3 regions of the Lichenibacterium dinghuense genome follow, and region 1 is predicted to be linked to each of the others. Evidence: riboswitches for the same ligand, from Rfam matches in the RefSeq annotation. Region 1 holds a riboswitch; each other region holds the start of a gene.
What was found. Region 1 has a riboswitch for thiamine pyrophosphate ahead of thiC (phosphomethylpyrimidine synthase ThiC). Riboswitches for the same ligand answer to the same signal wherever they lie in the genome.

Region 1 (2,256 bases):
TCCTTGAACACCTCCCAGTCGAGCTTGATCGGGTCGCCGCCGACCTTCTCCAGCGCCTGGTAGATCGGCACCGTGCCGATCGGCACCGGCGAGTTGCGCACGATCCACGAGCGGATGTTGTGGATGTTGCGGCCCGTCGACAGGTCCATGACCGTGTCGGCGCCCCAGCGGATCGCCCAGACCAGCTTCTCCACCTCCTCGGCAGCGCCGGACGTCACGGCCGAGTTGCCGATGTTGGCGTTGACCTTGACCAGGAAGTTCCGGCCGATCGCCATCGGCTCGAGTTCGGTGTGGTTGATGTTGGCCGGGATGATGGCGCGGCCGAGCGCGATTTCGCTCCGCACGAACTCCGGCGTCACGAAGGCCGGCAGGCTGGCGCCGAACGACTCGCCGTCGGCGAGCTTGGCCTCGGCGTCGGCCTGCGCCGCCTCGCGCGCGAGGTTCTCGCGGTGCGCGACGTAGGCCATCTCTTCCGTGACGATGCCCGCGCGGGCGAACTCGTATTGCGTCGCCATCTGGCCGGGGCGCGCGGCGCGCAGGATGCGGTGGGCCGGGCAGGGCTCGGCGACGCGGTCCTCGGGCAGGTTGCCGTTGTCCTCGGGGCGCACGGCGCGGCCCTCGACGGCCTCGAAGCCGCGGGCCGCGATCCAGCCCTCGCGGATGGCGGGCAGGCCCTGGCGCAGGTCGATGCGGGCGCCGTCCTCCGTATAGGGGCCCGACGGGTCGTAGACCCGCACCGGCGGTTCCTTGGGGTCGGTGAGCGTGATCTCGCGGAACGGCACGCGGAGCTGCGGGTGGGACTTCGGCGAGGCGTAGACCTTGCGCGAGCCGATGATCGGGCCCGTGGTGACGGTGTCGGGCGCCGGGGCGGCGTTGCGGGGTTCGGACGGTTGAAGCGACATGGATCTCCTCCCGAGAGCACGGGCGCGTGCTCGCTGCTGAGAACAGGCCGCGCGGGGCGGCCTGCGTTGGAGATCCGGGCGCGATGGGTGAGGAGGAGCCGGGCGCGGGGGCGCGGCAGATCCGTCCCTTCGCCGGCATGACCCGGATCAGGTTCAAAGGGATCGGCTCGCCGCCGTCTCAGCCCCGGTCATGGGACGCCCCTCGGACGGGGTGAGACTGCGCTCCCCGGCGGGCGGTCGTCAAGCACGCCCGCGGCCGTTTGCGATCCGTTTCCTCGCGCGGGCGTTGACGGCCCGAGCCGCATCTCCGCGGCGGAGGTCCCCCGCATGCGCCATCTCCTCGCGGTCCCGCTCCTCGCCGTCCTGGTCGCTCCGGCCGCAGCGGCGCCCGCCTCGCGCGCCGCCCACATGGACGAGTACCTGTCGATCTGGGCGCACAACGACGCGATCAACCCCGACACCGTGACGCGTCTCTACGGGCAGCGCGTCGACTATTACGGGCGCGCGATGTCGGCCGGGGACGTCTATCGCGACAAGCTCGCCTTCGTGCGCCGCTATCCCGTGCGCTCCTACGCGGCCGTGCCCGGCACCGTCAGCAACGACTGCTCGGACGCGACTCCGCGCTGCCGCGTCTCCGCCGTGATGCGCTGGAGCCGGGCGGGCCGCGGCGGGGGGCGGGAAAGCGGCACCAACACCGTGCGGCTCGACCTCGCGCGGGAGGACGGCACGCTGAAGATCGTGCGCGAGAGCGGCGAGCCGGTGTCGGGTCGGCGCTGACATCCAGAGCTGCAATAAAGATCGCGGTCCTCTTCAACGGGGCCGCGATCAGGCGTAGAAGATGCGCGGCCAGCCGGGACGGCCCACGGTCCGATTCGAGTACCATGACGAGGCGCCGGCGGCCGTCGGTATCCACCCATGTCGGACCTGTCTTCGCTGCTCGGCTTCCTGGTCGAGCATCCCCTCTACGACGCCCTCGCGGTCGTCCTCCTCGCCCTGTTCGGCGCCGTGCTGCGCGGCAGCTTCGTCTACATCCCCAACACGCAATACGGCATCGTCGAGCGGCGCTGGAGCGCCCGGCGCACGCGCGAGCCCTTCGCCCCCATGGCGGTCAACGGCAACGCCGGCTTCCTGCCCGAAGTGCTGCGCGGCGGCTGGCACACGCTGCAGCCCTTCCAATACGTGGTGCACAAGCGCTCGCTGATCGGCATCGACCAGATCGCCTATCTGGTGGCCCGCGTCGGCCGCCCGCTCGAATCCGGCCAAGCGCTCGGCGAGTGGCCGCACGACGTCGCGGTCGACGACGCGCGCGGCTTCCTCGACGGCGGCGGGCAGGCCGGCCCGCAGCGCCGGATCC
Region 2 (2,256 bases), 2.3 Mb from region 1:
CTCAGATGCGCGGTCTCCGCCGCCCACAGCGCCGCGAGGTTGCGGGCCTCGGTGTCGCGCGCCTCGCCGTTGACCGTCAGCCTCATGCGTCCCTCCCCGCGAACCGTCCGATGCCGAACCCCGCCGCCGCGCCCGCCACCGCGCCCTCGATCACCAGTTCCTCGACCGCCCGCGCCGTGACGGGGGCCAGCAGGTAGCCGTTGCGGTGGTGCCCGGCCGCGAAGGCGAGCCCCGGCACCGCGCAGGCGCCGAGCGCCGGCGCGTCGTCCTCCGTGGTCGGGCGGAAGCCGGCCCACACGCCCTCGACCGCCATCTCCTCGACGCCGGGCAGGACGCGCCGCACGCCCTCCAGCAGGGCGTAGAGCCCGCCCGCCGTGACGTGGGGGTCGAAGCCGGCCTCCTCCATGGTGGCACCGACGATCATGCGGCCGTCGGACTTCGGCGCGATGTGGACCTCGGCGGTCCAGACGACGTGGTCGAGCGGCAGCGGCTGGTTCCGGCCGAACCGCGGCCGCGGCCTCAGCGCCATGGACTGGCCCTTGAGCGGGCGCAGCGGCAGGTGCAGCCCCGCGGGCAGCAGGCCGCCCGAGGCCGCGGCGGCGCCGCTGGCGATCACGACCGTGTCGGCCCGGCAGACTCGCCCGCCGATCGTGATGCCCGCGACGCGTCCCCCCGACAGGTCGAGCGCATCCACCGCGGCGCCCTCGACCAGGCGTCCGCCGCGGCGGACGAAGGCCGCGCGCAGGGCCGCGACGGTGAGGCGGGGGTCGACCTGATGGTCGCCGGGGCAGAAGATGCCGCCCGACACGTTGGGGCGCAGGCCGGGTTCGAGGTCGAGCACCGCGGAAGGGCCCATCCAGCGGGCGTCGAGCCCGGCGCGGAGCTGCAGGGCGTGGCGGGCGCGCAGGCGGTCCACCTCGTCGCGGCCGACCGCGACCACCAGCGTGCCCTTCTCCCAATAGTCGATGGAGAGGCCGGCGTCGGCTTCGAGCTCGTCGCGGAAGGCGGGCCACAGCGCCAGGCTTTCGAGGCAGAGTCCGAGCAGCGGGTCGCCGCCGGGCTCGTGCTCGGCTTCCGCGGCCAGCATGCCGGTGGCGGCGGAGCTGGTGCCGCCGCCCGCCACGCCGGCGTCGAAGACCGCGACGGTGAGCCCGCGGCGGAGCAGCCGCCATCCGACCGACAGGCCGATCACCCCGCCGCCCACCACGGCCACGTCGACGCGCGCCGGCACCTCCGGCGCGGGGCCGGGGGGGGCCGCGGGCAGCGGGCCCAGGGCGTTGAACAGGACGGGTGCGCCCGCCATCGTGCATCACTCCCCGACACGGCGGGGGTGAGGGGACCGGCTTGTGCGACGAGGCGGGGCCGGTTCCATTCCCTACGCCGGTGCGAACCGGATCAGGTTCTATGGATTTCCGCGCCGCCCGGTGCCGGGCCCAGCGGTGTCTCAGCCCCTTGGCGGGGATCTCCGTGGAACATCGGGAAAATGGAGGGCCGGCGGGGACGGGTCAAGGCCCTTCGCCCGCGGCCGACCTCGCGGCGCGCGTACGGCCGCCGGGGCTCGTCCCTCGGCGGCCGTGCTTGGTTCGAGGAAGGCTCCGTCCGCCTCAGGCCGCCGCGGCCACCAGCGCCCGCCCGGCAACGTTGGCCTGGTCGCCGTCCCACAGGCCGGCCGGCGCGGCCGCCGCGGGGTCCTCCAGGCAGTAGCCGAGGTAGCGCTTGGATTCGATCGGGTCGTAGCCGAGCTTGGCGCGCAGCTTCTTGCGCAGCTTCGACACGTGGCTTTCCACCACGTTCTCCTCGATGTTCTCGTCGAAGATGCCGTAGATGGCGTTGAAGATCTGCGTCTTGGACACGCGGCGGCCGCGGTTCTTGACGAGGTATTCCAGGATGCGGCGCTCGCGCCGCGGCAAGAGGAAGGCTTCGCCGCGGATCTCGGGGTCGCGGCCGTCGAAGAACACGCGGATCTCGCCCACGGCCACGTCGTCGCGCTTGGCGGCGCCGGCCGACACGCGGCGGCGGATGGCGTCGATGCGGGCCAGCAGCTCGCGCACGTGGATGGGCTTGCGCACCACGTCGTCGAAGCCGGCCGCGAACAGGTCCAGCGTCTGGTCGAGCGACTGCGTCTCGTTGATGGCGATGATGGGCGCGTTCGAGCGCTCGCGGATCCAGCCCGGGTAGCTCCCGCGGTCGCGGCAGTTGCCGATCAGGAAGGCCTCGACGGCCTGGAGGTCGTGGTCCGCCACCGTCTCGACCCAG
Region 3 (2,256 bases), 4.8 Mb from region 1:
ATGCCGAGCGCGTCGAGCAGGTCGAGCAGGTCTCGCGCCAGGACAGCCTGTTCCCCTGAGCGCGGCGTGGCGGGGTCGCGGAAGCGCGTCGGGCCGTAGCCGCGCAGGTAGGGCACGATCACTCGGTGACCCACCGCGGCGAGCGGCGGCGCGACGCGGTCGAAGCAGCGCGGGTCGTAGGGGAAGCCGTGGAGCAGGATGACCGGCGGCCCGTCCGCCGGCCCGCTCTCCTCGCAGGCGATCGCGAGCGTCGGGGTCAGCGCCGTGATGCGGCGCTGGTCGGCGGCCGGCATGGGACGGAGCTACTCGAAGAACTCGACGACGCCGTCGTCGAGGTCGTAGCGCGCGCCGACGATCTTCAGGCGCCCGTCGCGCAGCGGCTCCTGCAGCATCTGCTCCGTGTTGCGCAGCCGGTCGACGATGCGGCGGACGTTGTGGCGGACGGACCGGTCGAGCAGATCGTGGTCGCCCTCCTGCTTGGCGCGGATCACCGCGGGCAGGATGGGCTCGATCATCTGGCCGATGCTGCCCGGATATTCCGTGCATTGCTCGACCACGCTGACAGCCGCGCCGACGGCGCCGCAGCGCTCGTGGCCGAGCACCACGACGAGCGGCGCGCCCAGCACCGCGACGCCGTATTCGATGCTGCCCATGGCGGCGAGGTCGACCACGTTGCCGGCGTTGCGCACGATGAAGAGGTCGCCGAGGCCCCGGCCGAACAGCAGCTCGGGGGACACGCGGCTGTCCGAGCAGCCGACCAGCACGCAGAACGGACGCTGCTCCTGCGCCAGCGCGGCGCGGCGCTCGGCGCCGAGGAGCTGCGGCCGCGGCGCGCCGCCGGACACGAAGTGGCGGTTACCCTCCTTGAGGAGGGCGAGGGCTTCGTCCGGGGTGACGCGCTGGCCGGCGGACGTCGCGGGGGTGGTCATGGGATTCCTCTGTCGTGAGCCTGATGTGCTTCGAACGCCCGAGTCGCGGAAACGATCGCCCTGCCCCGCCCGCGGATTAAACCCTTGCTGCATCGGCCTCCCGGCCGGTAACGTCCCGCCCATCGTCGGGGTGCCCGAATCGGGCTGAGAGCCTTCCACCGCGGAGGCGACCCGTTGAACCTGATCCGGGTCGTGCCGGCGGAGGGAACGACAGCATGCCCGAGGCGGGTGCCGCGGCCCCTTCAGACCTGTCCCGCCGCCGCCGCCCGCGTCAGGCCCGCCTGCCCCTCGCGGCCATCGTCACCGGCACGGGCGCGCTTGTCGTCTGGGAGGTCGCGGTCCGCGCGCTCGACACGCCGGCCTACGTGCTGCCGGCGCCGTCGCGCGTCGCGCAGACGCTGGTGCGGCAAGCGCCGCTGCTGTGGCGCGACGCGCTGGTGACCGGCGGCGAGATGCTGGGCGGCCTCCTCGTCGGCACGCTCGGCGGGATCGCCGTGGCGCTCTTGATGGCGCAGTCGCGCCTGCTGGAGCGCGCCGTGGGGCCCCTGCTCGTCGTCGCTCAGGCGCTGCCGGTCTTCGCCATCGCGCCGCTGCTCGTCGTGTGGTTCGGCTTCGGCGTGGCGTCGAAGCTCGCCATGGCGGGGCTGATCATCTTCTTTCCCGTCTCGACCAGCCTGTTCGAGGGGCTGCGCCGCACCGACCCCGGCCTGATCGACCTCGCCCGGCTCAACGGAGCGTCCCGTCGCGACACGCTGTTGCTGATCCGCCTGCCCTCGGCGCTGCCGGCGCTCGGGGCGGGGCTGCGCGTGGCCGCCGCGGTGGCGCCGCTCGGCGCCGTGGTGGGCGAATGGGTGGGCTCGTCGTCGGGCCTCGGCCTCGTGATGCTGCACGCCAACGCCCGCATGCAGACCGACACGGTGTTCGCGGGGCTGACCATCCTCGTCGCCTTCTCGCTGGCCCTGTGGGCCGCCGTGGGCTGGCTCACGCGACGCATGGTCCCCTGGGCGCCCGACACTCTCTCCTCACTCACCGGAGTCCCCTGATGCGATTCCCATCCCTGGCCGGCGCGCTGCTGCTCGGCCTCGCGTCCGTTCTGCCGGCGCAGGCCGCCGATCCCTCGCCGGCTCCGGCACCCGTGGCGCCCCGCAAGGTGACGCTGCTGCTCGACTGGTTCGTGAACCCGGTCCATGCCGCGATCGTGGTCGCGAAGGAGAAGGGCTTCTTCGCTCGCGCCGGCCTCGACGTCGACTTCGTCGAGCCCGCCGACCCCTCCATGCCGCCGCGCCTCGTCGCCGCGGGCCAGGGCGACATCGCCCTGACGTACCAG

Region 2: linked by a shared signal. The riboswitch ahead of thiO (glycine oxidase ThiO) and the one ahead of thiC (phosphomethylpyrimidine synthase ThiC) in region 1 are both predicted to bind thiamine pyrophosphate.
Region 3: linked by a shared signal. The riboswitch ahead of L7N97_RS25910 (ABC transporter permease) and the one ahead of thiC (phosphomethylpyrimidine synthase ThiC) in region 1 are both predicted to bind thiamine pyrophosphate.

What each region holds. Positions count from the first base shown of each region.
Region 1 covers NZ_JAJLMN010000001.1:578,176-580,431, reverse strand. Annotated here, with positions in the region: gene thiC (phosphomethylpyrimidine synthase ThiC) at 1-902, opposite strand, end outside; TPP riboswitch at 1,010-1,115, opposite strand; gene L7N97_RS02750 (hypothetical protein) at 1,230-1,679, shown strand; gene L7N97_RS02745 (SPFH domain-containing protein) at 1,818-2,256, shown strand, end outside.
Region 2 covers NZ_JAJLMN010000001.1:2,901,051-2,903,306, reverse strand. Annotated here, with positions in the region: gene thiS (sulfur carrier protein ThiS) at 1-86, opposite strand, end outside; gene thiO (glycine oxidase ThiO) at 83-1,303, opposite strand; TPP riboswitch at 1,355-1,478, opposite strand; partial or broken gene L7N97_RS13840 (response regulator transcription factor) at 1,695-2,256, opposite strand, start outside.
Region 3 covers NZ_JAJLMN010000001.1:5,396,265-5,398,520, reverse strand. Annotated here, with positions in the region: partial or broken gene L7N97_RS25920 (alpha/beta fold hydrolase) at 1-293, opposite strand, end outside; gene L7N97_RS25915 (carbonic anhydrase) at 303-929, opposite strand; TPP riboswitch at 1,046-1,153, shown strand; gene L7N97_RS25910 (ABC transporter permease) at 1,145-1,972, shown strand; gene L7N97_RS25905 (ABC transporter substrate-binding protein) at 1,972-2,256, shown strand, end outside.